2 regions of the Amycolatopsis sp. cmx-8-4 genome follow, and region 2 is predicted to be linked to the other one. Evidence: riboswitches for the same ligand, from Rfam matches in the RefSeq annotation. Region 2 holds a riboswitch; the other holds the start of a gene.
The links. Region 2 has a riboswitch for thiamine pyrophosphate ahead of thiC (phosphomethylpyrimidine synthase ThiC). Riboswitches for the same ligand answer to the same signal wherever they lie in the genome.
Positions count from the first base shown of each region.

Region 1 (14,536 bases), on a different contig from region 2:
CAGCGGCGAGGTGTTGACGCCGATGGTCATCGAGATGGCGGGCTCGTCGACGGTGATCCGGGGCAGCGCCACCGGCGTCTCGGAGTCGGCGAGGGTGTCGCCGATGGTGATCTCGGGGATGCCGGCGATGGCGACCAGCTCGCCCGCGCTGGCCTCGGTCGCGGGGACGCGGGTGAGCGCCTCGGTGACGAGCAGCTCGGAGATCCGGACGTTCTGCACGGTGCCGTCTTCGCGCATCCAGGCCACGGTCTGGCCCTTGCGGAGCCGGCCGGCGTGGATGCGGATGAGCGCGATGCGGCCGAGGAAGTTCGACGCGTCGAGGTTCGTGACCAGGGCCTGCAGCGGCGCGTCCAGGTCCGCCGCGGGCGGCGGGACGTGGCGGAGCAGGGTGTCGAACAGCGGGTCGAGGTTCTCGCTGTCGGGCATGCCGCCGTCTTCGGGCTGCGCGAGGCTCGCCTTGCCGGCACGCGCGGAGGCGTAGACGACCGGGAGGTCGAGGATGGCGTCGAGGTCGGCGTCCTCGATGTCGCCGGCCAGGTCCAGCAGCAGGTCGTGGGTCTCTTCGACGACCTCGGCGATCCGCGCGTCCGGCCGGTCGACCTTGTTGACCAGCAGGATCACCGGCAGCTTGGCCTCGAGGGTCTTGCGGAGCACGAAGCGGGTCTGCGGGAGCGGGCCCTCGCTGGCGTCGACCAGCAGGACGACGCCGTCGACCATCGCCAGGCCGCGCTCGACCTCACCGCCGAAGTCGGCGTGGCCGGGGGTGTCGATGACGTTGATCGTCACCGAGCCCTCGGGCGTCTGGCGGTGGATCGAGGTGTTCTTCGCCAGGATGGTGATGCCCTTTTCGCGCTCGAGCTCACCGGAGTCCATCACGCGGTCGACGAGCTCGGCGCGCTCGGCGAAAGCGCCCGACTGCCGGAGCATGGCGTCGACCAGAGTGGTCTTGCCGTGGTCGACGTGGGCGACGATCGCGACGTTGCGCAGGTCGGGCCGGGTCTTACCGGTCGGCCGGCCGGTTTCGACGGTAGCGCTGGCTGCGGGCACGCGAAGACTCCTGAACTTCAAAGGTGTGGGTGGCCGCGTAAGCCCGTCAGGCATCCTGTGACCGGCTCTGGTCACACGCGGACCTCACCAAGGATACCTGCACCCCCATTGTGAGGAGCCCCACGCCCCAAGATCGGTTAGGCTCTCCTAATCTGGAGGGCCGGACAGCGACGTCGATCCGAGGAGCTCGAGCGTGGGCAAGAAGCCGCCGGACGACCCCCGCAAGGTCGTGCGCAAGCTGATGAAAGCCGGCAAGGTCAAGAAGAAGTGCTGCCGGTCCAAGCCGCGGTGCAAGAAGTGCCCGGTGCTCGCGCTCAAGAAGGCGAAGCTCGACCTGGCGGCCTAGCTTTCCGGGGACTCAGCGCGTGATCGCTTCGTTGAGGTCCCGCAGCTCCGGCGCGGTCTTGGTCGGCGAGAACGGGATGACCTCGTACTTCGCGAGGTGGCGCACCGCGAAGGGGTCGCTCGCCAGGATCGCGTCCAGCTTCCCCTGGGACATCGGGCGCGTGATGATCACGCCGCCGACGCGCGGCTTCCGCGCCCCGGAGGCGAGGAAGAGCCCGCGCTCGTACTGCGCCTCCAGCCACGCCACGTGATCCGGCAGCGCCAGGTCGACTTCTTCGATCGGGGCGGTGTAGGTCAGCACGACGACGAACATGGTTACAACGGTAGACCCGCTCGGTTATAGTCACCACATGCATGCGCAGACGTCCCAGTGGTGGCCGCCATCGGCGGCCCACTGACCCTGCGCTGAAACCAGCAGCGGCCGCCCCGGACGGGCGGCCTTTTTCGTGCCTTCGCCGGGGTGGTCCCCGTCGAAAAGGACCCACGATGAGCAAGCTGTCCGGGATCACCCCGTCCGGTCACGTCCACCTCGGCAACCACCTCGGGGCCGTCCGCCGCTGGGCCGCCGAGGGCGGCGGCGACGACCTCTACTTCGTCGCCGACCTGCACGGCATGACGACGTCGCACAACCCCGCCAAACTCCGATCCCTGGCGGGTGAGCAGCTCGCCGTCCTCATCGCCGCCGGCATCGACCCCGAGCGGGTGTTCGTCCAGTCCGACCTCGCCCGCGACCTCGGGGCGCTGACCTGGGTCCTGGAGTGCACCTGCAACTACGGCGAGGCGGCCAGGATGATCCAGTTCAAGGAGAAGTCCGAGGGCCAGGCCGGGGTGCGGCTGTCGCTGCTCACCTACCCGGTGCTGATGGCCGCCGACATCCTGCTGCAGGGCGCGAACGAGGTGCCGGTCGGCGAGGACCAGCGCCAGCACGTCGAGCTGGCCCGGACGCTGGCCAAGCGGTTCAACGGCACCTACGGCGACGTGTTCACCGTGCCCGAGGCCGTGCTCCCGCCCGCCGGGGCGCGGGTGAAGGACCTCACCGACCCGACGCGCAAGATGTCGAAGTCGACCCGTGACGTCGCCGGCGTGGTGTTCGTGCTGGACGAGCCCGACCAGATCCGCCGCAAGATCCGCCGCGCGGTCACCGACGGCGGCTCGGTGCCGGTGCACGCGCCGGACACCCGGCCGGGCATGGCGAACCTGCTGGAGATCCTCGCGGCCTGCCAAGGCGGCTCACCGGCCGACCTGGCCGAGAAGTTCTCGTCGTACGGCCAGGTCAAGGACGCCGTCGCCGACGCCGTCATCGAGGAGCTACGGCCACTGCGCGAACGCGCGTCGACGCTGCTCGGCGACGTCGCGGAGCTGGACCGGATCCGCAAGGCGGGCGCGGCCCGGGCCGCCGAGCGCGGCTCGCACCGCCTCTCGGCGGCGTTGCGGATGATCGGCGCGAGTTGAAGAGCCGTGAAGGACTCCTTACCGGCTTTAAGAGCCGGGAAGGAGTCCTTCACGGCTTTCAGGAGAGCAGGGCGCGGAAGGCCGGGAGCAGGATGCGGTCGGCGGGCAGCCAGTCGACGTCGTCGAGGTCGTCCGGGCCGAGCCACCGCACGGCCAGGTGTTCGACCGCGCGCGGCTCGTCGCCCGGCGAGACCAGCGAAGCCGCGTAGATCCGCAGGACCTTGTCCCCGGGCAGCGGAATCTCCGGCCCGACCCGCTCCCCGACCTCGACCACGACGTCCAGCTCCTCGCTGCACTCGCGAGCCAGGGCGAAGGCGTCGGACTCACCGTCTTCGACGCGCCCGCCGGGCAGCTCCCACTGCCCCGCGTGCCCGGGCGGCCAGGCCCGCTGCTGGGCCAGCAACTTCCCGTCGCGCACCAGGGCGGCACCCACGATCACACCGTTCACAGCCCCGGAATCTACCCGGAAGCCCGGACCCGGGCCGAGCCTGCCGACCCTCCAGCCACGTGTCGACCCTCCAAACACACGAGCCGACCCTCCAGACACGCGAGCCGACCCTCCAGACACGCGAGCCGACCCCCTGGGCACGCGAGCCGACCCCCTGGGCACATGAGCCGACCGTCGGGGCACGCAAGCCGACCCTCCGAGAACGCGAGCCGTCTCCCCTCTAGGCGCGCCCCCCACCAGCCGCGCGCATCGGTCGTGAGTGGCAATGAGGGTTCTAACCCGAATTACCACTCACGAGACCGGCGCCGCACGCCAGGTGACCTGGAACCTCGCGCCCCCGTCCGGGGACTCGCCCACCTGGACTCGCCCGCCACGACGGCGGACCGTCTCCGCGACCATCGCCAGCCCCAGCCCGGTGCCGCCGGTGATGCGGGCCCGGTCGTCGGACACCCGGTAGAACCGGTCGAAGACCTTCTCGCGGTGCTCCGGCGCGATGCCCGGGCCGTCGTCGTCGACCACGACCCGCACCGACGAGCGTGACGCCAGCACCGACACCACGATCTCCCCGCGCGCGTAGCGGCACGCGTTGCGCAGCAGGTTGTCCAGCACCAGCTCGATCTCGCCGTGCGCCGCCCACGCCCAGGCCTGCGCGACCGCGTTGCTCACCCGCGTCTCCGGCGCGCCCGCCGGAAGCCGGCCGACCGCCGCGCGGACCTCGCTGACCAGCTCGACCGGCTCCGCGGGCGGCACCTCCCCCGCGTCCGAACGGGCCAGCGACAACAGGCCGTCGAGCAGGGACGAGAGCCGCTCGGCCTCCGTCAAGATGTCGCCCAGCGTCTCCTGCGACAGCTCCGGATCGGGGTTGGTGACGGCGACCTCGGCCTGGACGCGGATCGACGCGACCGGCGACCGCAGCTCGTGCGCCGCGTCGCCGGTGAACCGCCGCAGCCGTTCGCTCGCCTGCTCCTGGCGCTCCAGCAGCGCGTTGAACTCCTCCGCCAGCGCGCGCAGTTCGTCGTGTGAGTCCGGCAGCGGCAGCCGCGCGCCCGGCGGCAGCGCCCGCACCGTGCCGCGCATCCGCGCCACCGGGCGCAGCGCCAGGCGCACCACCAGCCACGTCGCCAGGCCCGCGACCAGCGCGCCGACCGACGCGACGACCACCAGCCACACCCCGCCGTAGTGCACGGCGGCGGAGAACCCGACCAGGCCCGCACCGGCGACGACCAGCCGTTGTGTCCCGTCCGGCGTGCTGACGACCGCGCCGAGGTAGCGGGCGCCGTCCTGCTGGACCGGTTGCCCGGCCTTGAGCAGCCCGACGTCGGCGCCGCTGAGCCCGCTCGGCGCGCCGCCGTCGACCGGTGTGCCCGAGATGTCGAGCACCCGGACCGTCACCGGGGCGGTGGTCGGCAACGCGCGCCCGGCGCTCACCTCGGCGCTGGCCGGGGCGAGCGCGCCCGTCAGCTCGCGGTCGACCGAGTCGATGAGCAACGGCGAGAGCTTGGCCGCGGCCAGCGCGGCCAGCCCGAGCAGGCAGCCCAGGGTGATCGTCGCGGCCAGCACGGTGATCCGGGCCTGCAGGGACCGCCCGCGCCACCAGGTCATCACGGGGTGATGACCTCGTCGATCTGCGCGTCGGAGGCCAGGTAGCCGTGCCCGCGCACGGTCCGCAGCAGCGCGCCGGCGCCGACGGCGTCGAGCTTGCGCCGCACGTACCCGACGTACACCTCGACGAGGTTGCGCGTCACGGCCTGCTCCTCACCCCAGACCGCGCGCAGCAGCTCGTCCTTGGTGACGACCGTGCCCGCGCGGCCGACGAGCACCTCGAGCAGCGCGAACTCGCGGGGGCTCAGCCCGACCTCCTCGCCGTTCCAGTGCACCTGACGCAGCCCGCGGTCGACCTCCAGCGCGCCGAGCCGCAGCGTGCCGCGGCTAGCGTCCGGCCCGGCGCGGCGCAGCGTCGCGCGGACCTGCGCCACCAGCACCACGAAGGAGAACGGCTTGACGAGGTAACCGTCGGCGCCCAGGTCCAGGCCGTCAGCCTGGTCGACCTCGCCGTCCTTGGCCGACACGAGCAGCACCGGCGTCGTGACGCCGTCCTTGCGCAGCCGCTCCAGCACGCGGTAACCGGACAAGCCGGGCAGCATGATGTCGAGCAGCACGACGTCGAACGAGCCGGTGCTCGCCAGCTGCAGCCCGCTGGGGCCGTCCGCGGCGGTGACCACGTCCATCCCCTCCGCGCGCAGCCCGCGTTGCAGTGCTTTCCGCACGCCCAGCTCGTCGTCGACCACCAGCACCCGAGGTTTCACGAGTCTCATCATGGCGGGTTTGCGCAGGTCCCGCGGGATCTCTCAGCACGATCTCAGCCGCGGAGGGAGAACCTTCAGGGGTATCTCAGCCTCGAGAGGGAAGCGTCGGTGCCGGGAGCCGAGCACACTTGAGCTCGGGAACACAGGGAGAGACGCATGAAGACGAAGACGAAGGGCATCACCGCGGCGGTCGTGGGCACCGCTCTCGGTGTCGGCGGGCTCGCGGTCATCGCGATGCCGGCCAGCGCCGACGACAAGCCGGCACTGCCGCAGGTGAGCGCCGAAGACCTGGTGCAGTCGGTCATGCAGGCGAAGCCGGGCGCGTTCGACGGCACGCTGAAGGTCAGCAACGACCTCGGCCTGCCGGCGGTGGGGAACGCGATCCCGGGGGCGTCCGCGCTGAACATCGACTCGGCGCACATCTTCACCGACGGCGCGGGCAAGAGCCGGCTCGCCGTCACCCAGGGCACCGGCCAGGAGACCGTGGTCCACGACGGGACGACCGTCTGGGACTACAGCTCCAAGACCAACACCGCGACCAAGGTGACCATCCCGGCGGACGTGGCCAAGCAGAAGGGCGCGGGCAGCGAGAAGACGGCCGACCCGGTCGCGACCGCCACCGAGCTGCTGGCGAAGGTCCGCGAGAGCAGCACGGTGTCGGTCGACGGCACCGCGACCGTCGCCGACCGCCCGGCCTACGAGCTGGTCCTGACGCCGAAGCCGAGCGAGCGCACGCTGCTGCGTGAGATCCGCGTGGCCGTCGACTCGCAGACGCGGATGCCACTGCGGGTTTCGGTGCTGAGCAACGGGACGACGTCGCCGGCGCTCGAGGTCGCGTTCAGCCAGATCGAGTTCACCCAGCAGCCGGCCGACCTCTTCACCTTCACCCCGCCGAAGGGCGCCAAGGTGCAGGAGAAGACGCCGACGGTGGACCAGAAGGACAAGGACCTCGCCGAGCAGGCGAAGCAGGCGACCAAGGTCGTCGGCGACGGCTGGGACACCGTCATCACCGGCACGATCCCGGCCGACGCGCTGAACGCGGCGCCGAAGCAGCAGGGTGACCGTCAGGGCCGGGGCGCCGACCCGCAGGCCCTGCTCGACCGGTTCACCAAGAAGGTCAGCGGCACCTGGGGCAGCGGCCACCTCATCACCACGAAGGTGGGCAGCGCGATCCTGACCGATGACGGCCGGTTCGCCGCCGGTGCGGTGCCGGAGCAGGTCCTGTACGAAGCGCTGGGTCAGAAGTGACCAGTACGACTGTCGAGTCCGGGGCGGACGTCTCCACGGAGACGTCCGCCCCGGCGGTTCCCCTGGCCGCGCGCACCCGGGGGCTGCGCAAGGTCTACCGCGGCACGGTCGCGGTGGACCACGTCGACCTCGACATCCCCGAAGGCGCGGTCGTCGGGATGCTCGGGCCGAACGGCTCGGGCAAGACGACCACCATCCGGATGCTGCTGGGCCTGGTGCGCCCGACCGAGGGCGAGGTCGAGCTGCTCGGCCGCAAGATGCCCGACGCCGCCGCGCACGCGCTGCCGGACGTCGGCGCGCTGGTCGAGGGGCCGGGCTTCCACCCGTTCCTCTCCGGCCGCGACAACCTGCTGCGCTTCGCCGCGGCCGAACCGCGGCTGGCGTCGTCCGGGATCCCGTTCGCGGTCGACTCCGCGCTCGAACGCGTCGGGCTGAGCGTCGCCGCGCGCCGGCGGTACAAGGGTTACTCGCTCGGCATGAAGCAACGGCTCGGCCTCGCTTCGGCGTTGCTCGTGCCGCGGAAGATGGTCGTGCTCGACGAGCCGACCAACGGCCTCGACCCTGCTGGTACCAGGGAGATCCGCAGGATCGTGGCCGAGCTGCACGCCGAGGGCGTCACCGTGCTGGTGTCGTCGCACCTGCTGGCCGAGGTGGAGGCGACCTGCACGCACGTCGCCGTGCTGCAGGCCGGGAACGTCGTCGCGCAGGGCGAGCTGGCGGAGCTGCTGGAGTCCGGGAACGCGGCCCTGCTGGTCCGCACGCCGGACGCCGAGCAGGCCGTGGAAGTACTGCGGGAGAACCGGATCGGCGCGCGGCTGACGCCGGACGGGATCCGCGCCGACCTCACGGCGACCGAGGCGCCGCGGGTGCTGCAGGTCCTGGTGGGCGCGGGGGTCGCGGTCCACGAGGCGACGCGGGCGCGCACCGGCCTGGAAGACCTGTTCGCGCGACTGACGGAGGGTGCGGAATGACCGCGGTTCTCGAGGCACCGGCGGTCCGCACGGGCCACGACTCGGTGCCGCTGCCCCGGCTGCTGGCCGCGGAGCTGCGCTGGATCTTCCGGCGGCCGCGCACGCTCGCCGTGCTGGGCCTGCTGGCGCTGATCCCGGTGGTGATCGGCATCGGCCTGACGCTGGTGAGCGAAGACGCGCAGTCCGGCGGCGGCCCGGACGACGGCGGCGGAGCGCTGCTCGCGTCCGCCGTCAACAACGCCTTCGTGCTGCCGATCGCGGCGATCGTGATGACGCTGACCCTGCTCCTGCCGCTGGCCTCGGCCATGGCGGGCGCGGACGCGATCGCGGGCGAGACATCACACGGAACCCTGCGCGGCTGGCTGATCGCCCCGGTCGGCCGCGGCCGGCTGCTGGCGGTCAAGGCGTTCGGCGTCGCGACGGTGTCGGTGGTTTCGGTGCTGGCGATGTGTTTCACGGGCGTGGTGACCGGCCTGATCATCAACGGCACGGACTCGCTGTTCACGCTGTCGGGAACCACGCTGTCCGTGGGCGGCGCGCTGGCCCGGATCCTGCTGGTGGCGGGCTGGGTCGTGCTGCAGCTGTGGGCGGTCGGCGCGGTGGCGCTGGCGATCTCCAGCTGGACGGAACACCCGATGCTGGTGGTGGCATCCGTGCTGGCGGCGGACATCGTGTTCACGATCCTGGGGTTCCTGACTTCGCTGGATTGGCTGCACCCGTTCTTGTTGACGCAGAACTGGTCGCTGGCACCGGCGGAGGTGCTGCAGGACCCGATGGGCACGCAGATGCTGGGCGAAGGGGCGTTGCGGGCGGCTTGTTACATCGTGATCGGGCTGTCGCTGGCTTACGCGCGACTGTCCACTCGCGACGGCTGAAGTCCGTGAATGGCACATTGAGGGACTCTAAGTCCCTCAATGTGCCATTCACGGACTCGCGTTAGCCGACCAGGGCGACGCCATCCGGGTCGAACTCCAGTCGCACAGCGTCCCCGGCCCGGAAGTCCGTCGCCGCCGGAGCGACCGCGTCCACAGTGGACTCCGCCAGCCGGACCACCAGCCGCACGTGCTCGCGGCGGTGGACCGCCGCCACCACCTCGCCCGCGACACCCGAGCCGGCCACCCGCAGCGCGTGCGGGCGCAACCCCAGTCGCACCGGGCCGTCGTCGACGTCCGGCACCGGCACGTTCCCGAGCCCAGTGTGGACCACGCCACCCGTCGCAACCCCGTCTACGAACGACGTCACCCCCAGGAAACGGGCCACGTCGTCGTCCAGCGGGTTGCGCCACACGCGGCGGACCGCGCCTTCCTGGCGGACCTCGCCGGCGTCGAGCACCGCGACCCGGTCGGCCAGGGTGAACGCCTCCTCCTGGTCGTGCGTCACCAGCAACGCCGTGATCTTGCTGCGCCGCAACAGGTCCGCCAGATCCATGGCCAGCTGCTCGCGCAACCCGGCGTCCAAACCGGACAGTGGCTCGTCCAGCAGCAGCAGGCGCGGCTCCGGCGCGAGCGCCCGGGCCAGCGCGACTCGCTGCGCCTGCCCGCCCGACAGCTCCGTCACCCGCCGCCGCTCGAAGCCGGACAGCCCGACCAGCTCCAGCAGCTCGGCGACGCGCCCCGCCCACGCGGCCCGCGGCACGCCGTGCATCCGCAGGCCGAACGCGATGTTCGCGGCGACGTCGCGGTGGCCGAACAGCTGGCCGTCCTGGAACACCAAGCCGAAGCCGCGCCGGTGCACCGGCACCGCGCCGAGGTCCTCACCGTCCCAGCTGACCGTGCCGCGGGCCGACGGCTCCAGTCCGGTGATCGCGCGCAGCAGCGTCGACTTGCCCGAGCCCGACGGGCCGAGCAGCGCCAGGACCTCGCCGTCGGCGATGTCCAGCCGGGCGTCGCGCACCGCGACGAACGATCCATAGTGGACGGTCAGGTCCCGCACCGACAACGCCATCAGAACTCTCCCACCCGGCCGCGCGCGGCCCCGAGCCGGTCGATCAGCGCGACCGCCAGCACCGTCACGAGCATCAGCAACGCGCACGCGGCGTACGCCATCTGGTTGTTCAGCTCCCCCGGGCGCCCCATCAGCGACGCGATCGCGACCGGCAGCGTCGGCGACGTCGGCCGCGCCAGGAAGCTCGTCGCGCCGAACTCGCCGAGTGCCACGACGAACCCGAACCCCGCCGCCGCGACCAGCGGCCGCAGCGTCAGCGGCAGGTCGATCTCCCGCCACACCCGCAGCGGGCTCGCGCCGAGCGTCGACGCGGCCTGCCGCAGCCGGACGTCGACCGAGCGCAGCACCGGCAGCACCATCCGCACGATCAGCGGGATGATCACCAGCGCCTGCGCGAGCGGCACCAGGTAGGGCGACGTCCGCAGGTCGCCGGGCAGCGCGTCGAGCGTCACGAGGTACCCGAAACCGACGGTCACCGCGGACACCCCGAGCGGCAGCATCAGCGCGGCGTCGAGCGTCTCGCCGAGGCCGCGCGCGGCCCGCACCGGCGACCGGCGCAGCGCCACCAGCACCACCGACGCGAGCACGCCGACGACCAGCGCCAGCAGCGTCGCGTCGATGGCCACCTTCAGCGAGTTCAGCGCGGCGTCCCAGCCGGACACCTGCAGCGCGCCCTTCTCGCCGGTGCCCGCGAGCGCCCGGTACCCCGCGAGGCTCCAGCCGTCCGAAGTGGACACCGACTCGGCGAGCAACGCGACGATCGGCGTCAGCAGCAGGGCCAGTACGACGCCCGCCGCGCCGACGACCCACCACTCGCCGCCGCGAGGGCGTCGCGGAGCGCCGGAACCGATCCTGGCACCTTCCTTGCGCCGCCGCGCCAGCCCGCCGACGACCAGAGCCGCGACGACCGCGGCGAACTGGATCAGCGAAAGCGCCGACGCGCCGGAGAGGTCGAGCAGGTCGACCGTCCGGAGGTAAATCTCCGTCTCGAGGGTCCGGTACCGGGCGCCGCCGAGGATCAGCACGACACCGAAACTGGTGGCGCAGAACAGGAAAACCACGGCCGCGGCGGACGCGATCGCGGGCGCCAGCGCGGGCAGCGTCACCGACCGGAACGCCCGCCACGGTGACGCGCCGAGCGCCCGCGCGGCGTCGGACGTCCGCGAATCCAGCCGTGCCCAGAGCCCGGCGACGGTCCGCGCGACGACGGCGACGTTGAAGAACGCGTTGGCCAGCACGATCGGCAGCACCCCGCCGTCCGGCCAGAGCGCCCGGAACGCCAGCCCGACCACCACGGTCGGCAGCACGAACGGCACCAGCACCAGCGTCCGCGCCAGGCCGACGCCGGGCAGCCGCACCCGGGAAAGCAGGAACGCCACCGGCAGCCCGGCCAGCACCGCGACGACCGTCGAGCCCGCGGCGGTGGCCACCGTGAAGCCCGCCAGCCGCCACGTCTGCGGGTCGCCCAGCACGACGTCGAGCCCGCCCGCGGCGAACCCGCGGCCGACGATCGCCAGCACCGGCCAGGCGAAGAACACCACCAGGAAACCGATCGGGGCCAGCCCGAGCAGCGCCAGGCCGAGCCCGCGGGCGGTCCGCGGCGGCGCCAAGACCGCGGCGTTTCGGGAGCCTCCGGAGGTCACTGCACGAGCGCGCGCCATTCGCCGATCCACTTCTCACGCCCGGCCTGCACCTGGTCCGCGGTCAGCGCCTGCGGCTTCTGCGGCAGCGGCGCGACCTGCGCCCAGCCCGCCGGCAGATCGACGCCCTGGCGCGCCGGGTAGACGTACATGTTGGCCGCCACGGTCGCCTGGAACTGCTGCGAAAGCAGGAAGTCGACGACCTTGCGCGCGTTCTCCTCCTGCTTGCCGCCGGCCAGCACCCCGGCGTACTCGACCTGCCGGTAACAGGTGTCGAGCAGCGCCTTCGTCCGCGGTTTCCCGTCGTCGCCCACCTCGGCGGCCGGCGACGACGCGTACGAGACGACGATCGGCCGCGGCCCCTTGCCGGACGAGCCCGAGAACTCCTTCGTGTAGGCCTCTTCCCAGCCGCTGACCACCTTGAGGCCGTTGGCCTTCAGCTTGGTCCAGTAGTCCTTCCAACCGGCCTCGCCGTACTTCGCGACGGTGCCGAGCAGGAACGCGAGCCCGGGCGACGCCGTCGCCGGGTCCTCCGCGACCAGCAGGTCCTTGTACTTCGGGTCGGCCAGGTCGTCGTACGACTCCGGCGCCGGGATCCCCTTGGCCGTGAAGTAGTTCGTGTCGACGTTGACGCAGACGTCGCCGACGTCGACCGCCGAGAGCCTGTGCTCCGGGTCGACGGCGTAGCGCTGCGGCCCGCGGTCGGCCTCCGGGCTGGTGTAGGGCTCGAAGACGCCCTCGGCGAGCGCGCGCGAGGCGAAGGTCGAGTCGACGCCGTACGCGACGTCGCCGACCGGGTTCGCCTTGGTGAGCACGAGCTTGTTGGTCAGCGAACCGGCGTCGCCCTGCTTGAGCACGGAGATCTTGATGCCCGACTGCTGCTGGAAGGCGTCGAGCACCTCCTGCGGCGCCAGGAAGGAGTCGTGCGTCACCAGGGTGACGGTGGGCGTCTGCTTCGCGTCACCGGACCCGTCCGACAGCGAACACGCCGCTGTGACGACGCTGACGACGGCGATGGCCGTCGCGGCGCGAACAGCACTGCGTTTCATCTACCCTCCTGCACTTCGCCGGACGAGGAGGGAAAGCCCTCCCTTCGCCGGCATGATCCGGGATCAGGTGCTAACGGTCGCGGGTCACCCCGCCTCTCAGCCCGGCTCACCGGACTCCCGTGGCAACCGTGCACCTTAGTCCAGGACGTTGGACGATGGAGGCATGACGGAAATCTTGAGCGACGACGAGGCCGATCGAGCCCTGCTGCACGGGTGGGTCCGCACGGGCAAGGTCATCCGGCGCGAGGTGGAGCTGCCGAGCTTCCCGAAGGCGATCGAGGTGGTGGACCGCGTCGCGGTGCTGGCCGAGGCCGCCGACCACCACCCGGACATCGACATCCGCTGGCGCACGCTGACCTTCCACCTCAGCACGCATTCGGCGGGTGGGCTGACGAAGAAGGACTTCGCGCTGGCCAAGCAGATCAACGAGACCCTCGACGGATTGTGATCCCGGCTACTCTGAGTGCACGAAAGCCCGCGTTCGGCGTCTCTCGGTAAAGGACTTCGGACCCGAGAGGCAGATATGACGCAGGCGATCATAGTGGGCACAGTGGCATTCGCGACGATGGTGGCCGCGGCCGGCGGGGTGCTCTGGTTCACCGCCCGCAGCCACCGCCACTCGGACGGCTGAGTGCCGTTTCCGCTGGTCAGCGGCATGATCGGGTGAGCTTCGTCACAGCTGCTAACACTCGGCATGGTCAACGCGCTGAACCCCCGGAAGCATCGGCCCGCTCGTAGGGAAAACGCCATGAACAGCACCCCCGCCACCGCCGCTCTGACCGCCACCCAGCGCGCCTGGATCAACGCCCTCGCGACCGCGGTCGTGCTGATCGCGATCGCGCTGATGGGCCTCCTCGGCTAGTCCGCCCGGTCGTAGGCCTGCCGGGCTTCTCGCAGGCTCGGCAGGTACTTCTCCGCCCACTCGCGGCAGCGGTCCATGGGCTCGAACAGGGTCCGGCCCAAGTCCGTCAGCGTGTACTCGACGCGTGGCGGGTTCTCGTCGTAGGTCTTGCGGGTGATCATCCCGTCGCGCTCCAGGGACCGCAGCGTCTCGGTGAGCACTTTCGGGCTGATGTTCCGGAGCGGCACGCGCAGCTCGGAGAAGCGGCGCGGCCCGTCCTTCAGACAGACAACGACCATGCCGCCCCACTTGTCCCCGATCCGGAACGGCGTGTCGGCCGACGGGCATTGCGGCGCGAAGAGATCAGCGGTCAGCGGCTCCACGCAGCCGACGTTAGGCCACGCCGTCGACGAGCAGCAACCGCCGCCGCAGCGCGGTCTTGCTCAGCTCGAGCGCTTCGGCGTACTCGGCGGAGGCGTACCAGCGTTCGGCGGTATCCCGGTCCGGGAACTCGACGAGGACCACGCGCTTGTGCTCGTCGAAGTCGCCTTCGAGGGCATCCGGCGCCGCGCCCCGGACGATGTAGCGTCCTTGGTACCCCGTGATCGACGCTTGGGCGAGTTCGCGGTAGCGCTGGGCTTCGGTTTCGTCGAGGATCTCGACCTCGGAGATGACGTAGACGCTCACGGTTCCGAGGGTGGCAGAACTCCGGAGCCGTCACCTGGTGCTGTCACTACTCGGATTTCCTCCGGCGGCGGGAACTCGACCGGGGTCTCGTCGGCCACGCTCCAGTATTCGAGGCCGGACAAGCGGCCTTCGTCGACGAACACGATGAGCCCGCCGTTCGCCACGTCGACGTCCACGGCCACCCGGCTCTCGACCTCGGCCACCGTCACTGTTGCGTCGACGGCGAGGTCGATCGTGGGACACCCGCACGGGCAGCGGCCGGTCACCTCGGCCGTGCGCGCCTGGGCACGAAGTGCCGCGGCACCGGGAAAGTCCGTAGCCAGCAGCAGGTCCAGGACCGCTCTCTCGCGCGGAGTGAGCGGCCGGCGCTCGGCGGTCAATAGCGTGGCATGGTCGGGATCGCCTTCTCGGCGACCTCGATGAGGGCCTCGACCTTCGCCACGTCGGCCGTCACATCTTCCGCGGTCACCGAGGGCGCCTCCGAAGACCGGTAGGCGACTTCGTTGCGCCGCACCCGCATCCGGTTGAAGGGGCGCAAAACCGGCCCCAGTGGCGGAT
Region 1 is NZ_JAEBDZ010000006.1:224,287-238,822, reverse strand. It holds gene typA (translational GTPase TypA) at 1-1,047, opposite strand, end outside; gene ACLJQZ_RS15100 (hypothetical protein) at 1,241-1,393, shown strand; gene ACLJQZ_RS15095 (YciI family protein) at 1,406-1,705, opposite strand; gene trpS (tryptophan--tRNA ligase) at 1,879-2,844, shown strand; gene ACLJQZ_RS15085 (NUDIX domain-containing protein) at 2,903-3,292, opposite strand; gene ACLJQZ_RS15080 (HAMP domain-containing sensor histidine kinase) at 3,584-4,894, opposite strand; gene ACLJQZ_RS15075 (response regulator transcription factor) at 4,894-5,610, opposite strand; gene ACLJQZ_RS15070 (LolA family protein) at 5,755-6,846, shown strand; gene ACLJQZ_RS15065 (ABC transporter ATP-binding protein) at 6,843-7,817, shown strand; gene ACLJQZ_RS15060 (ABC transporter permease) at 7,814-8,692, shown strand; gene ACLJQZ_RS15055 (ABC transporter ATP-binding protein) at 8,754-9,761, opposite strand; gene ACLJQZ_RS15050 (ABC transporter permease) at 9,761-11,323, opposite strand; gene ACLJQZ_RS15045 (thiamine ABC transporter substrate-binding protein) at 11,401-12,450, opposite strand; TPP riboswitch at 12,472-12,581, opposite strand; gene ACLJQZ_RS15040 (4a-hydroxytetrahydrobiopterin dehydratase) at 12,614-12,898, shown strand; gene ACLJQZ_RS15035 (winged helix-turn-helix transcriptional regulator) at 13,309-13,674, opposite strand; gene ACLJQZ_RS15030 (DUF1330 domain-containing protein) at 13,685-13,978, opposite strand; gene ACLJQZ_RS15025 (hypothetical protein) at 13,975-14,358, opposite strand; gene ACLJQZ_RS15020 (hypothetical protein) at 14,355-14,536, opposite strand, start outside.
Region 1: another riboswitch for thiamine pyrophosphate. It lies ahead of ACLJQZ_RS15045 (thiamine ABC transporter substrate-binding protein); the one in region 2 lies ahead of thiC (phosphomethylpyrimidine synthase ThiC).

Region 2 (14,536 bases):
GCGTCCTCGCGCAGCAGCGCGTGGCCCGTCATCGACGCCGCCACCGGGTCGACCACCAGCGGGGTGTCGCCGCCGACCTCGTCCAGGGTTTTGGCCACCGCTCGGATGATCTCCGCCGTCGCCAGCATGCCCGTCTTGGCCGCATTGACGCCCATGTCCGTCGCCACGGCCTTGATCTGCGCGGCCACGACGTCGGCGGGGATCTCGGTGAAACCCTGGACGCCCAAGGAGTTCTGCACGGTTACGGCGGTCAGTGCGACGAGCCCGTGGACACCATGAGCGAAGAACGTGCGCAGGTCCGCCTGGATGCCCGCACCACCGCCGGAGTCGGATCCGGCGATGGTGAGGGCGGTGGGTGGAGTCACGGTTGCACCACGGGCAGGTAGACCTGGCCGCCGGACTCGGTGAACTCCGCCGACTTCGAGGCCATGCCCGCTTCGATGGCCTCCACAGTGGACAGTCCATGCTCCTCGGCGTACTTGCGGACGTCCTGCGTGATCCGCATCGAGCAGAACTTCGGGCCGCACATCGAGCAGAAGTGCGCGGTCTTGGCCGGCTCGGCGGGCAGGGTCTCGTCGTGGAACGCGCGCGCCGTGTCCGGGTCGAGCGACAGGTTGAACTGGTCGTTCCAGCGGAACTCGAAGCGCGCCTTGGACAGCTCGTCGTCCCACTCCTGCGCGTACTGGTGCCCCTTGGCCAGGTCGGCGGCGTGCGCGGCGATCTTGTACGTGATCACGCCGGTCTTGACGTCGTCGCGGTTCGGCAGGCCGAGGTGCTCCTTCGGCGTGACGTAACACAGCATCGCCGTGCCGTACCAGCCGATCTGCGCCGCGCCGATGGCCGACGTGATGTGGTCGTACGCCGGCGCGATGTCCGTCGTGAGCGGACCGAGGGTGTAGAACGGCGCCTCGCCGCAGAGCCGTTCCTCCAGCTCGACGTTCTCCTTGATCTTGTGCATCGGCACGTGGCCGGGGCCCTCGATCATCACCTGGACGTCGTGCGAGCGCGCGAGGTGCGTCAGTTCGCCGAGCGTTTCCAGCTCGGCGAACTGCGCGCGGTCGTTGGCGTCGGCGATCGAGCCCGGGCGCAGGCCGTCGCCGAGGGAGAACGTGACGTCGTACTGGCGCAACAGCTCGCAGAGTTCCTCGAAGTGCGTGTACAAAAAGGACTCTTGGTGGTGCGCGAGGCACCACGCGGCCATGATCGAGCCGCCGCGGCTGACGATGCCGGTGACGCGCCGCGCGGTCAGCGGGATGTAGCGCAGCAGCACACCGGCGTGCACCGTGACGTAGTCGACGCCCTGCTCACACTGCTCGACGATGGTGTCGCGGTAGACCTCCCACGACAGCTTTTCCGGTTCCCCGTCGACCTTTTCCAGCGCCTGGTAGATCGGCACGGTGCCGACCGGCACCGGCGAGTTGCGGATGATCCACTCGCGCGTCTCGTGGATCCGCTTGCCGGTGGAGAGGTCCATGATGGTGTCGGCGCCCCAGCGGGTGGCCCACACCATCTTGTCGACCTCCTCCTCGACCGACGACCAGACGGCCGAGTTGCCCATGTTCGCGTTGATCTTCACCAGGAAGTTCTTCCCGATGATCATCGGCTCGGACTCGGGGTGGCGCCGGTTGACCGGGATCACCGCACGGCCGCTCGCGACCTCGGCGCGCACGAACTCCGCTTCGACGCGCTCGCGAGCCGCGATGTACTCCATTTCCCTGGTGACGACGCCTTGTTTGGCCCAGCCGAGCTGCGTGTTGTGCTCCCGGCCGTCGGCCCAGCCGGCCCGCAGCCGGTGCAGTCCACTGTGGACGTCGATGTTCGCTTCAGGGTCGGTGTACGGGCCCGAAGTGTCGTAGACGTCGAAGTGTTCGCCGTTCGAGAGGTCGATCCGGCGCGCGGGAACACGCAGTCCGGACTCGGTCTGGTGGTAGATCTTGTGTGAGCCCGTGATGGGCCCGGTCGTGACGGAGACGTCACGCTTTTGGGCAGCAGAGTTCTCCAGCGTTGTCAACGACTTTCACTCCCTACGCCGGCATTACCCGGTCAGGTTCATGCGGTCGGTGACACCCGGGACAAATCCCCAGTCACCCTCTCAGCCCGCCATGGCGCGAGCTCCCGCGTTGTGGTGTTGTGCCACCGACCATGCCACGCCGGGGCGCCAGACTCAAGTCCGCTCACCTCACCCGACCAGTTCGGCCGGTGTGGCGTAGACGTCGACCATGGCTCCGTTGCGCAGCACGGTGATCGGCAGTGCGGTGCCGATCACTTCGGCGAACAGCTGCCGCTGGATGCCCTGCGCGTCCGACACCCGGGCGCGCCCGACGGTCAGCACGAGATCACCCGTTCGCAGCCCGGCGCGTTCGGCGGGCCCGCCGGAGACGACTTCCCGCACGCGCAGCCCGGCTTCCTGGCCGGTGCGCTCGGCGACGTCGTCGGGCAGCGGCGCGGGCACGCCGACGACGCCGAGGTACGCCCGCCGCACCCGGCCTTCGACGACGAGCGTGTCGATGATCCGGCGCGTCGTCGAGTTGATCGGCACGGCGAGCCCGAGCCCGACGCCCGCGACGGCGGTGTTGATCCCGACGACGCGGCAGGCGGAGTCGGCGAGCGCGCCGCCGGAGTTGCCCGGGTTGAGCGCGGCGTCGGTCTGGATGACGTCCTCGATCACCCGGCCGGCGCGCCCGTGCCGCACCGGGAGCGCCCGGCCGAGCGCGCTGACGACGCCGGCGGTCACCGACCCGGAGAACCCGAGCGGACTGCCGATCGCCACCACGAGCTGCCCGACGACGAGGTGGTCGGCGTCCCCGAGCACGGCGGCGGACGGCGTCTCGTCCCGCGCCCGCAGCACGGCGAGATCGGACAGCGGATCGGCGCCGACGACGTCGAAGCGGGCTTCGCTGCCGTCGGCGAAGGTCGCGACGCCGTGGCGTTCGCCGTCGACGACGTGGGCGTTGGTCAGCAGGTAGCCGTCGTCGGCGAAGACGACCGCGGAGCCGCTGCCGCGCCCGAGCTGAACCCCGGCGACGTGCGGGGTGACGGTCTTGGCGACCGTGCTGACCGCGCGCGAGTAGGCGTCCATCGCCTCGTCCATGGAGTACCTCGATTACACCGTTGCAGGTACTTCAAGTGTGCGCCGCGAACGGCCGGAAGTCCGTTCGCTGCTGGTGAACCGGCGGCGTGACCGGACCAGTGACGGTCAGTGGTTCACCGGTTCGGACCATGCGCCCGTGAAGAATCGGCGAGACACTGCCTGTCGCTTCTGTAACGGTGCAGAAGCGACATCACTGTGGGGTTGATATGCGCAAACTCATGGTTCCGGCACTCGCCGGGCTGCTGGTCACCGGACTCATACCGGCGACCGCGGCGGCCCAGGGGACGGCTCCCGGCGCACCCGGCGCCCATCCCAGCTGGCTGCCCGCGAACAAGACCGGCTTCGGCACGGCCCACGATCGCGGCAGCAACGTCTGGTTCACGCTCCAGGGCGGGCAGCTGTCCGAGGTCTACTACCCGGACCTGTCCACGCCCAGCGTCCGCTCGATGAACTTCGTCGTCACCGACGGCCGCAGCTTCGCCGTCGCCGACAACACGGCCAAGTCGCAGCAGGTCCGGCGGACCGACGACGACAGCCTGACCTACGAGCAGACCATCACCGACGACCAGCACCGGTGGCGGCTGCGCAAGACCTACGTCACCGACCCGGCCGCGACGACCGTGCTGGTCGACGTCGACTTCCAGTCGCTCACCGGCCGGCCGTACCAGCTCTACGCGGTCGCCGACCCGGACCTGACCAACGACGGCTCCGACGACTCGGCCGCCCGCAAGGGGGACGCGCTCACCGCGGCGGACGCCACCAACGCCGCCGCCCTCACCGCGAAGCCCGGCTTCACGCGCACGAGCGTCGGCTACGCGGGCGTGTCCGACGGCGGCACCCAGCTCGCGAAGACGTTCAAGCTCGCGACCTACGACACCGCCGGCAACGGCAACGTCGTGCTCACCGGGCAGACCGCGGCCGACGGCGTGCGCACCCGGCACGTCACCCTCGCGCTCGGCATGGGCGCGAATGCGGCCGACGCGCTCGGCAACGCGCAGGCGTCGCAGCGACGCGGGTTCGGCGTCATCACCCGCGCCTACGACCGCGGCTGGGAGCAGTACCTGCGCGGGGTGAGCAAACCGCCGTCGTCGCTGAAGACCGACAGCGAGCGCGACCTCTACAAAGCGTCGATGCTGACGCTGGCCGCGAGCGAGGACAAGCACCACCCGGGCGCGTTCATCGCGTCGCCGAGCATGCCGTGGCGGTTCGGGAACAACGACCCGGAGTGGTCGCCGTCCGGCACCTACCACCTGGTCTGGCCGCGCGACCTCTACCAGATCGCGACCGGCCTGGCCGCCGGCGGCGACACGGCGGCCGCCAGCCGCGCGGTGACCTACATGTTCGGCACGCAGCAGCAGGCCGACGGCCACATGCCGCAGAACAGCCGGGTCGACGGGGTGCCGTACTGGACGTCGGTCCAGCTCGACGAAACCGCTTTCCCGATCGTGCTCGCCCAGCAGCTCGGCCGCAACGACGTCTGGCCGGGCGTGCGCAAGGCCGCCGATTTCCTGTTGTCCTACAAGGGTCCTGACGGCCAGGCGGCGCCGTGGACGCAGCAGGAACGCTGGGAGGAGCAGGACGGCTGGTCCCCGTCGACCATCGCCTCGGTGATCGCCGGGCTGGTGTGCGCCGCGGACATCGCGTCGCACAACGGCGCGGCCGCCGACGCCAAGAGGTACCTGGCCGCGGCGGACAAGTTCAAGGCCGACCTGCCGAAGCAGACGATCACCACGAACGGGCCGCTTTCGAAGGACCCGTACTTCGTGCGGCTCACCAAGGACGGCAACGCCAACGCCGGGACGACGTACAACCTCGGCAACTCGAGCGTGACGATGGACCAGCGCGCGGTCACCGACGCCGGGTTCCTCGACCTGGTGCGCCTCGGCATCTACCGCGCCGACGACCCGGTGATCCGCAACAGCGTGCGCGTCACCGACAAGGAGATCTCGTTCACCACGCCGACCGGTCAGTTCTGGCACCGCTACACGAAGGACGGCTACGGCGAGCAGGCGGACGGCTCACCGTGGGACTACACGTTCCCGGCCGAGAGCCGCACGACGTTCGGCCGGCTGTGGCCGCTGCTGGCCGGCGAACGCGGTGAGTACGAACTGACGCTGGGCCAGCCGTCTTCGGCCGCGCGGCGGCTGCGTGACCTCGGCCGGGTGAGCAGCTCGGCGGAGACCATGCCGGAGCAGGTGTGGGACGAGAACCCGCCGTCGGGCCAGACGGGGTTCCCGGCCGGCACGCCGAACACCTCGGCGACGCCGCTGGCCTGGACGCACGCGCAGTACGTCCGCCTGGCCCAGGACGTCAAGGCGGGCTCTGTGCTCGAAACGCCCCGCGTGGTCCGCTGCCACTTCCTCGGCTGCTGAGTCTCAAACGCCCCAATGTGGCGTTGGGTGCGTTGGACGCACCGAACGCCACATTGGGTGCGTTGGACGCACCCAACGCCACATTGGGGCGCTCGGGGCCGGGGTCAGATGACGGCGCCGTCGTCTTCCGGGGTGCGTGGCGGCAGCCACGACAGGCCCGGGACGCCCCACTTGTTGGACTTCAGCATCTTCTTCGCGGCGCGGGCGTGGCGCCCGACGAGCCGGTCGAGGTAGAGGTAGCCGTCGAGGTGGTCGGTCTCGTGCTGCAGGCAGCGCGCGAAGTAACCGGTGCCCTCGACCTCGATCGGGTTGCCTTCGATGTCGGAGCCGGTCACCTTCGCCCACGACGCGCGGCCCGTCGGGTACGACTCGCCGGGCGCCGAGAGGCAGCCCTCCCAGTCGTCGTCCGGGTCCGGCATGGTCTCCGGGATCGCCGACGTCTCGAGCTTCGGGTTGACGACGACGCCCTTGTGGCGCACGCCCTCGTCGTCCGGGCAGTCGTAGACGAACACCCGCAGGTCGAGGCCGATCTGGTTGGCCGCCAGGCCGACGCCCTCGGCTTCGTACATCGTCTCGAACATGTCGTCGGTGAGGACGCGCAGCTTCTCGTCGAACTCGGTGATCTCCCGAGTCGGGTGGTGCAGCACGGGGTCGCCGGCGATCCGGATGGCGTGGACGGTCACGAGCGGGCAGTTTAGTCGGACCCTTCTGGTAGACCTGCATCAGACCGTGACGCGCCGATGTCGATGCCCACGTCGGCGTGCTGATCCGTGGTTGAATGACGCCCGCGGAAGAGGTAGGTCTGGATCACCATGTCGCCCGATTGAGAGGGACTCGGATGGACGCCGCGGAGTCGATGGCTGAGCCGCAGCCGTCGCCGCCGAAGCCCGTACCCGGCCTGACCGAACGCGAGGTCGAGATCCTCGCTTTCGAGCGCCAGTGGTGGCGACATGCCGGTGCGAAGGAGAACGCCATCCGTGAGCGCTTCGAAGTCTCCAGCACGCGCTACTACCAGCTGCTGAACAAGCTGCTGGAGAAGCCGGAGGCGATCGAGGCCGACCCGATGCTGGTGAAGCGGCTGCGCAAGACGCGCGCCGCCCGCCAGCGCAAGCGTGGGGCCAGGCGACTGGGGATCGAGCTGAAATGAGCGTGTTTTCGGGAATGTCCCGGCCGATGAAGGCCGCGGGCGTCGTGCTGATCGGCGTGGCGATCGTCGCCGCCGTGATCGGCGGGATCTCCGCGTTGAGTGGTGGCGGTTCGAACGAAGCCGGGCCGAGCGGTACGCCCAGCACCCAGCCCGGCACGCCGCCGGGCGGGACGTCGCCGCCGACCTCGCCGTCGACACCGCCGCCGTCGTCCACGACCCCTCCGACGTCACCCACGCCGTCGTCGCCGACGCCCGGCCAGCCCACACCGGGGCAGCCGACGTCCGGGCAGCCGGGTCAGCCCGGCGACCAGCAGACGGGCAACAAGTGGGTGACCGTCCGGGTCTTCAACAACTCCCTGATCAAGGACCTCGCCGAGCGGGCCGCGAGCGACTTCCGCGGTGACGGCTGGACCGTCAACGAGGTCGGCAACTACTCGCAGGGCACGATCCCGGTGACCACGGCGTTCTACCGCCCGGGCACCGACGAGGAAGCCGCGGCGAAGCAGCTCGCGCAGGAGTTCCAGATCAAGGCCGAGCCCCGCTTCCCCGGGATCGAGAGCGCCAGCCCGGGCGTGATCATCATCGTGACGAAGGAATACGAGTCAGGCCACAAGGGCAGCTGACCCGTAACTCGCGTGCTTGAGCACGTAACTCGCGTGATCGGGGCCGGAACTCACGAGTTCCGGCCCCGATCACGTGGGATCCGGGCCGGATCACGCGAGTTCCGGCTTCAGTCCCCGGCCTGGGCGTGGGCGTAGGCCTCCAGGGCCGCGAGCTGGCCCGGGTCCAGGCTCGGCCGGACCGTCTTGCGGGCCGTTTCGAGGTGGGCCGCGGTGACTTCGTGGGCTTCCAGCGACTCGCGCATCGCCGTCAGCGCCGCTTCGCGGATCAGCGCCGCGCAGTCGGCCGCCGAGTAACCGTCCAGAGTGGACGCCACCGCGGCCAGGTCCACATCGGAAGCCAGCGGGGTGTTCTTCGAGGTCGCGGTCAGGATCGCCGTGCGGGCCTCGGCGTCCGGCGGCGGCACGTAGACGCGGCGCTCCAGCCGGCCCGGCCGCAGCAGCGCCGGGTCGACCAGCTCGGGCCGGTTCGTCGCGCCGAGCACGACGACCTCGCGCATCGGCTCGACGCCGTCGAGCTCGGTCAGCAGCGCCGCGACCACGCGGTCGGCGACGCCGGAGTCCGACGACTGGCCGCGGCGCGGGGCCAGCGCGTCGATCTCGTCCAGGAAGATCAGCGACGGCGCGGCCTCGGCGGCGCGGCGGAACAGCTCCCGCACCGCGCGCTCCGACTCGCCGACCCACTTGTCCATCAGCTCGGCGCCCTTGACGGCGAACACGTTGAGCGCGCCGGTGCCGGCCAGCGCCCGCACCAGGAACGTCTTGCCGCCACCGGGCGGCCCGTAGAGCAGCACGCCGCGCGGCGGGTCGACGCCGAGCCGGGCGAAGGAGTCCGGGTACCGCAGCGGCCACAGCACGGCCTCGGTGAGGGACTGCTTGACGTCGACCATGTTCCCGACGTCGTCCAGCGTCAGCCCGCCGGTGGCCAGGTTGTCCGAAGTGGACATCGAGACCGGCCGGACGGTCGCCAGCGCGTCCACCAGGTCCTGCTGCGAGACGCGCGGCTCGTCCTCTTCCCGCTGGCGCAGCGCGGCTCGCAGTGCCGCGTCCCGCCGCAGCGCGATGAGGTCCGCCGCGACGAACCCCGGCGTCCGCTCGGCGAGCGCGCCGCAGTCGATGCCCGGCTCCAGCGGGACGTCGCGGAGCAGGACGTTCAGCAGCTCACGGCGGGTCTTCGCGTCCGGCAGGGCCAGGCCCAGCTCGCGGTCCAGCAGGTCCGCGGCCCGCAGCCGCGGGTCGGCCGACTCGGCGCGGGCCGTCGTCGCGACCACGGCGAGGCGGTCGCGGCGCAGGGCCGCGCGCAGCTCCTCCAGCACGACCGTGGCCACCGGCGGCGGCGTGGTCGCGGGCAGCAGCGCGTCGACGTCGGTGATCAGCAGCACGGTCGGGCCGGACGCGGCGCGGATCGCCTCGCGCAGCCGCGCCACCGCGACGTTCGGGTCCAGCACCGCGAGGTTGGGCGCGGCCACCGGCACGACCTTGACGTTCTCGGCCTGCGCCACCGACCGCACGAGCGTCGCCTTGCCGACGCCCTCCGGCCCGGACAGCAGCACGCCGAGGTGGGCCGGCGCGCCCAGCTTCGCGAGCAGCTCGGGCCGGTGGAAGGCCAGGTCGAACCACTCGGACAGCTTGCGCGCGGCCGCTTCGCCGCCGATCAGGTCGGCCACCGCCACGGCCGGCTCGGTGAGCTCCTCGGCCTCGACCTCGTCTTCGACGATTTCGGCGTCGATCCACTCCTCAGCCGCGGTGACGGCGGTGGTGCGGACGAGCGCGGTCGCCGTCCGCGGCGCGGCGGGTTCGGCGGCGGGCCGGGCGCCGTCACGCCAGACGACCACAGTGGACGGTCCAACCGCGACAGTGCCCGCGGGCTCGGTCGCCGTGACGGTCAGCAGCTCGTTCGTCCAGGTCGCGCCGATGGCGCGTGACAGCTGGCCGCGCAGGCCGGCCGGGTCCGACCCCGGCTGCGGCGCGAGGTCCTGCGGCAGCAGCGAAACCGCGTCGCCGATGGTCAGGACCTTGCCGATCAGCGCCAGCCGCAGCACGTGCGGGCTGACCGACGCGCTGGCCAGCCGCGACCCCGCGACCGTCACCGTCCGCGCGGCCGACACGTCGGCGGGCGCGACGACGACCTCGGCGCCTTCGGTGACGCCGAGGTTCGACATCGTGACGTCGTCGGTGAGCAGCACCCCCGGCACGCCGGTCTCGTCGGCGGGCGCCGCGAGCGCGGCGCTGACGCGGGCGCCGGTCAGGTGCACCGCGTCCCAGGCCCGCAGGCCCAGCGCGTCGAGGACTTCGGGGTGCAGCCGGACGACGCCGCGGCGGGTGTCCAGCGCGGACGGCGTGTGCCGGACGGTCAGCGTGATCTGGGGGTGGCTCACGCCGTTCACCCTAGCGATGCGGAGCGCTCCCACGCGTCGAAGTAGGTGATGTCCCGGACCGCCGGTCGCGCCGCCGGGCGGAAGTCGCGCTGGGTCGTGTACGCGACGGCGAGCAGGCTGATCTGTGTGACGCCGTCCGGGATGCCGAGCAGGGCGGCGACGTCGGCTTCGTGGTCCTGCAGGTGGTAGCCGCAGATCGAGCTGCCGAGGCCGCGGGCGCGCAGCGCCAGCTGGAAGCTCCAGATCGCCGGGTAGGCCGAGCCGAAGTACGCGGACTGCGTGAACGCGTCGGCCGGCGGGCGGCCGATCATGCAGGGGATCGCCAGCACGGGCACCCGTTCGAGGTTCCGGACGAGGTGCCGCGCCGACGTGAGGGCGCGTTCCTCGACGAGGTGGCCGTACTTCGCCCACGCCGTCTCGGCGGTTTCGCGGGTGTACGCGGCGATCTCGGCCTTGGTTTTCGCGTCCCGCACGAGCAGCCAGCGGAACTGCGCGGCCATGCTGCCCGCGGCGGGGGCCTGCTGAGCGATCTCCAAGCAGCCGTCGAGGACGTCCTGGGGCACGTCGCGGTCGAGGTCGAGCTTGCGGCGCACGGATCGGGTGGTGGTGAGCACGGTTTCGGCGTCCATACTTACACTGTAAGTGTGGGTCTGAACCGTGGGAAAGTACTTGACGCGGCGCTGCGGCTGGCCGACGAGCAGGGGCTGGCGGCGCTGTCGATGCGCAAGGTCGCGGCCGCGGTGGGCGTCGAGGCGATGTCGCTCTACAACCACGTCTCGAACAAGGGCGATCTGCTCGACGGGCTCACCGCGCGGGTCTTCGAGGAAGTGGACGTGCCGGATCCGGCGTTGCCGTGGGAGTCGCGGGTCCGGCTGCTGGCCGACGGGTTGTACGCGAGCTTCGCGCGGCACCCGGTCGTCGTCCGGGCGCTGGCGGCGCAGGACGCGAACCCGCGGTCGGCGGGGGCGTTGAAGGTGATCGACGCGCTGCTGCACGCGCTGCTCGACGCGGGCCTGTCGGAGGAAGCCACGGCCCGGGCGTACCGGTCGTTGCTGGGGATGCTGTTCGGCTCGGTCCTGACGGGTGCGGCCGGCACCGGCGCCGGGACCTCCGCAGTACGGGCGGAACCGGTGGGCGCGTACTTCCGTCGGATGGCGACGCCGTCGGAGCTGCCGAGCCTGCACCGGGTCCTGCCCGCGCTGGAGTCCGGCGACTGCGTCCAGGACTTCGAGTACCAGCTGGACCTGCTGATCGGCGGCCTCGGCTCGACGGGCTAGCACCTCGTGTCGACGCCCCAATCACGCGTGTCGACCCTTAGATCACGCGTGTCGGCCGCTCGATCACACGCGATCGCGTACCCGGGTGGTCGGCTCGCGTACCTGGAGGGTCGGCTCACGTGATTGCGGAGTCGACACGCGTGATTGGAGGGTCGACACGCGTGATGGGGAGGACGACACGGTTACTTGCGGCGTAGGCCGATCTGGCGCCAGGAGCGGCGGCGCTGGCCGTCGCCGTTGGCGGAGCCGTTCTCGCGGGGGCCTCGGGGGGTGCGGACGTACTCGCCGTTGCGGGGGAGGCGGACGGCGCGCATCGCCGCGCCCGCGACGCGCCTGCGCAGCGGGGGACGCAGGCCGAGGCGGCGCTGGGACCGCGCCCGGCGGATCGCCCGGCGCTCGCGCGGCGGGACCGTCCAGGCCTCGGGGTGCGCGGCCAGCCAGCGGCTGCGGTAGACCGAGTACGGGATGTGCGCCAGGTACAGGACCATCGCGACGAGCAGCGCGACCAGCGGGAACTGGATGATCGCCGCCGCCAGCAGGGCGACGCCGATCAGCAGCGGCGCGATCGCCTTCGCCGGGGCCTTGACCGTCTTCAGCGACAGCGTCGGGATGCGGCTGATCAGCAGGGCCGCGATGGCGATCGTCCACGCCCACACGACCCACTGCGACGACCACCAGCCCTCGCCCCACTGCAGCCACGCGACCAGCGGCAGCATCGCGAGCAGGCCGCCCGCGGGCGCCGGGACGCCGACGAAGAACTCGCTCGAGTACGGCGGCTGCTCGGTGTCGTCCAGCAGCGTGTTGAACCGGGCCAGCCGCAGGATCATGCAGACGGCGAAGATCAGCGACGCCACCCAGCCGATCCGGTCGGCGCCGGCCTGCCACACGTAGATGACCAGCGCCGGCGCGACGCCGAACGAGATGCCGTCGGACAGCGAGTCCAGCTCCGCGCCCATCTTCGACGTCGCGTCGAGCAGGCGGGCGATCCGGCCGTCCAGGCTGTCGAGCACCGCGGCGATGCCGATCGACGCGATCGCCATCGAGTAGTTCTTCGTCAGCGCGAACTGCACCGCCGACAGGCCGGCGCAGAGCGCCAGCACGGTGATGGCGTTCGGCAGCAGCCGCACGCCGGGGGTCGTCGTGGTCACGCGGACCATGGGTCAGCCCTTCGAATCGGACACAGCCGCAGGGAGTTCCGCGATCACCGTCTCGCCGCCGACCGTGCGCTGGCCCTTCGCGACCAGCACCCGCGAACCCGGCGGGAGGTAGAGGTCGACCCGGGAGCCGAAGCGGATGATGCCGTACGTCGCGGCGGCGCCGACCTTGTCGCCCTCGCGGATCTCGCAGAGGATGCGGCGCGCGACCAGCCCGGCGATCTGCACGACGACGAGCTCGTGGCCGTCTTCGGTGCGCATCAGCACGGAGTTGCGTTCGTTGTCCTCGCTCGCCTTGTCCAGGTCCGCGGAGAGGAACTTGCCCGGCCGGTAGGCGACGCGCTCGATCACGCCGTTCGCCGGCACGCGCTGGACGTGCACGTCGAACACCGAGAGGAACACCGACACGCGCAGCCGCGGCTCGGCGGGCAGGCCGAGCTCGGCGGGCGGGACGGCTTCCTCGATCAGGGAGACGAGACCGTCGGCCGAGGCCAGCGCGACGCCGCCGCGCGACGGCGGGACCCGCTTCGGCTCGCGGAAGAACGCGGCCATCGCCACGGTCGTCAGCGCGCCGAGGACGCCCAGGCGCTTGGAGAACCGGCGGGCGACCAGCGTCGCGACCGCGCCGCCCGCCACGAACGGGCGACCGGCCGGGTGCATCGGCGGCAGCGTCTCGCGGGCGAGCTGGAGGGCGTGGGCGACGGGATTGCCGGCGGATTCTCCCCGGGTGCCGCTCATGGTCGGGTCCCCTGGTTTCGTGTCGTGAGGGCGGGTGACGCCGGGGTTCCGGCGGCCGCGTACGGGCGCCACCACGCTACCGCTGCCCCTGGTGGGGGTCTGGTCCGGTACCGCCGGGCTCCTCCGTGAGGGTGTCCCCGGCACGGGTGGGAGTGCCGGCTTCGCGGTAACGCAAGGTCGAAGTCTGCGATAACTCTGGGTAGTTGACGCCGTTCGGGGCGCTGCCGCGCGCATCCCCGCCAGACCTGTGAGGACCGATGACCGACCGCCGCGAAGCCGCCGATGCTCGGCTCACCGAGCTGCTCGGCGCGTGGCGCCGGGACATCGCCGAGGTGCCGATGCCGTCGCTCGTCGACCCGGACCACGCGGTGGACGTCGTCATCGAAGCGCTGAGACGAAGCCGGGTGCATGCACCCCCCGACGGCGCATGCACCCGGCCGCGGAATCAGGGCCTGAAAGAAGCACCGAAGGACACACTTTAGTGGCGGACGCCGTGGTGACCGCGGTTCGTCCGGCAAACGTTACGAACGATCGCCCGAGCGCCGGCCGATCCCGCTGACGAGCCGCAGGATCGCCAGCAGCACGACGGCGCCCAGGATGGCCACACCGAAGCTGGGGAAGTCGAAGTCGAACGACTTCGCCTGGCCGGTCGCGAGCCGGTAGATCAGCCCGCCCAGGGCCGCGCCGACCACGCCCACCAGCACGCTGACCAGGCAACCCTGCCGGCGCCGGTCCCGGCCGCCGACGACCAGGTTGGCCGCCCAGCCGACGAGCGCGCCGAAGATGACCCATGCGACGAAACCCATGCCGGGAGCTTACGCGCGCAGTCGTACAAGAGCTATTGCACAACAAATCTTGTACAACTACTCTTGTGCGTCATGAGCGATGAGGTCCGGAACATCCGGGATTCGAAGGTGCTGGCGGCGGTGTCGCACCCGCTGCGGCGGCGGCTGATGGAACTGCTTCACCTGGACGGCCCGGCCACGGCGTCGATGCTGGCGGGCAAGACCGGCCAGGCGGTCGGCAACATCAGCCACCACATGAAGGTGCTGGCCGCGGCCAAGCTGGTCGAGGAGGCGCCCGAACTGGCCCGTGACCAGCGGGAACGTTGGTGGAAGCGCACGGTGAAGACCATCCGGTGGGCGGCCGAGGACTTCCCGGGCGACCCGATCGCGGAGGCCGCCGAGGTGCTGACCCTCGACCACCAGACGGCGATCGCGCGCGAGTGGATCGCGAACCGCGAGACCTACCCGGAGCCGTGGCGCGGCTCGGCGTTCAGCACCGACACGTGGATGCGGCTGTCGGTCACGGACCTCGAGGAGCTGAACGAGCGGGTCCTGCTGCTGCTGACCGAGTTCGAGAGCCGCACCGAACCGGGTGACGGCGTCGAGCGCCGTCCCGTCTTCTTCGCCGCGCGGGTTTCGCTGGGCAAGCCGTGAAGGGGCTCTGGGGGAACCGCGGCTTCCGGCTGCTGTGGACCGGCGAGACCACCAGCATGCTCGGCAGCATGGTCGCGAGCACGGCGTTGCCGCTGGTCGCGGTGATCACGCTGGGGGCGTCCACGTTCCAGGTCGCGCTGCTGACGGCGGTGGCCTGGCTGCCGTGGCTGCTGATCGGCCTGCCCGCCGGCGCGTGGGTCGACCGGCTGCCGAAGCGGCCGGTGATGCTGGCCTGCAACACGGTGTCGATGGCGGTGTTCGGCAGTGTCCCCCTCGCCGCCGTCCTCGGCGTGCTGACCATGCCGTACCTGCTGGTGGCC
Region 2 is NZ_JAEBDZ010000001.1:466,619-481,154, forward strand. It holds gene thiD (bifunctional hydroxymethylpyrimidine kinase/phosphomethylpyrimidine kinase) at 1-365, opposite strand, end outside; gene thiC (phosphomethylpyrimidine synthase ThiC) at 362-2,011, opposite strand; TPP riboswitch at 2,005-2,129, opposite strand; gene ACLJQZ_RS02315 (S1C family serine protease) at 2,180-3,091, opposite strand; gene ACLJQZ_RS02320 (glycoside hydrolase family 15 protein) at 3,298-5,463, shown strand; gene ACLJQZ_RS02325 (peptide deformylase) at 5,568-6,146, opposite strand; gene ACLJQZ_RS02330 (DUF3263 domain-containing protein) at 6,302-6,610, shown strand; gene ACLJQZ_RS02335 (LytR C-terminal domain-containing protein) at 6,607-7,233, shown strand; gene ACLJQZ_RS02340 (AAA family ATPase) at 7,341-9,608, opposite strand; gene ACLJQZ_RS02345 (nitroreductase family protein) at 9,614-10,237, opposite strand; gene ACLJQZ_RS02350 (TetR/AcrR family transcriptional regulator) at 10,253-10,885, shown strand; gene pssA (CDP-diacylglycerol--serine O-phosphatidyltransferase) at 11,068-12,042, opposite strand; gene ACLJQZ_RS02360 (phosphatidylserine decarboxylase) at 12,046-12,777, opposite strand; gene ACLJQZ_RS02365 (hypothetical protein) at 13,035-13,259, shown strand; gene ACLJQZ_RS02370 (GlsB/YeaQ/YmgE family stress response membrane protein) at 13,299-13,583, opposite strand; gene ACLJQZ_RS02375 (helix-turn-helix domain-containing protein) at 13,656-14,216, shown strand; gene ACLJQZ_RS02380 (MFS transporter) at 14,213-14,536, shown strand, end outside.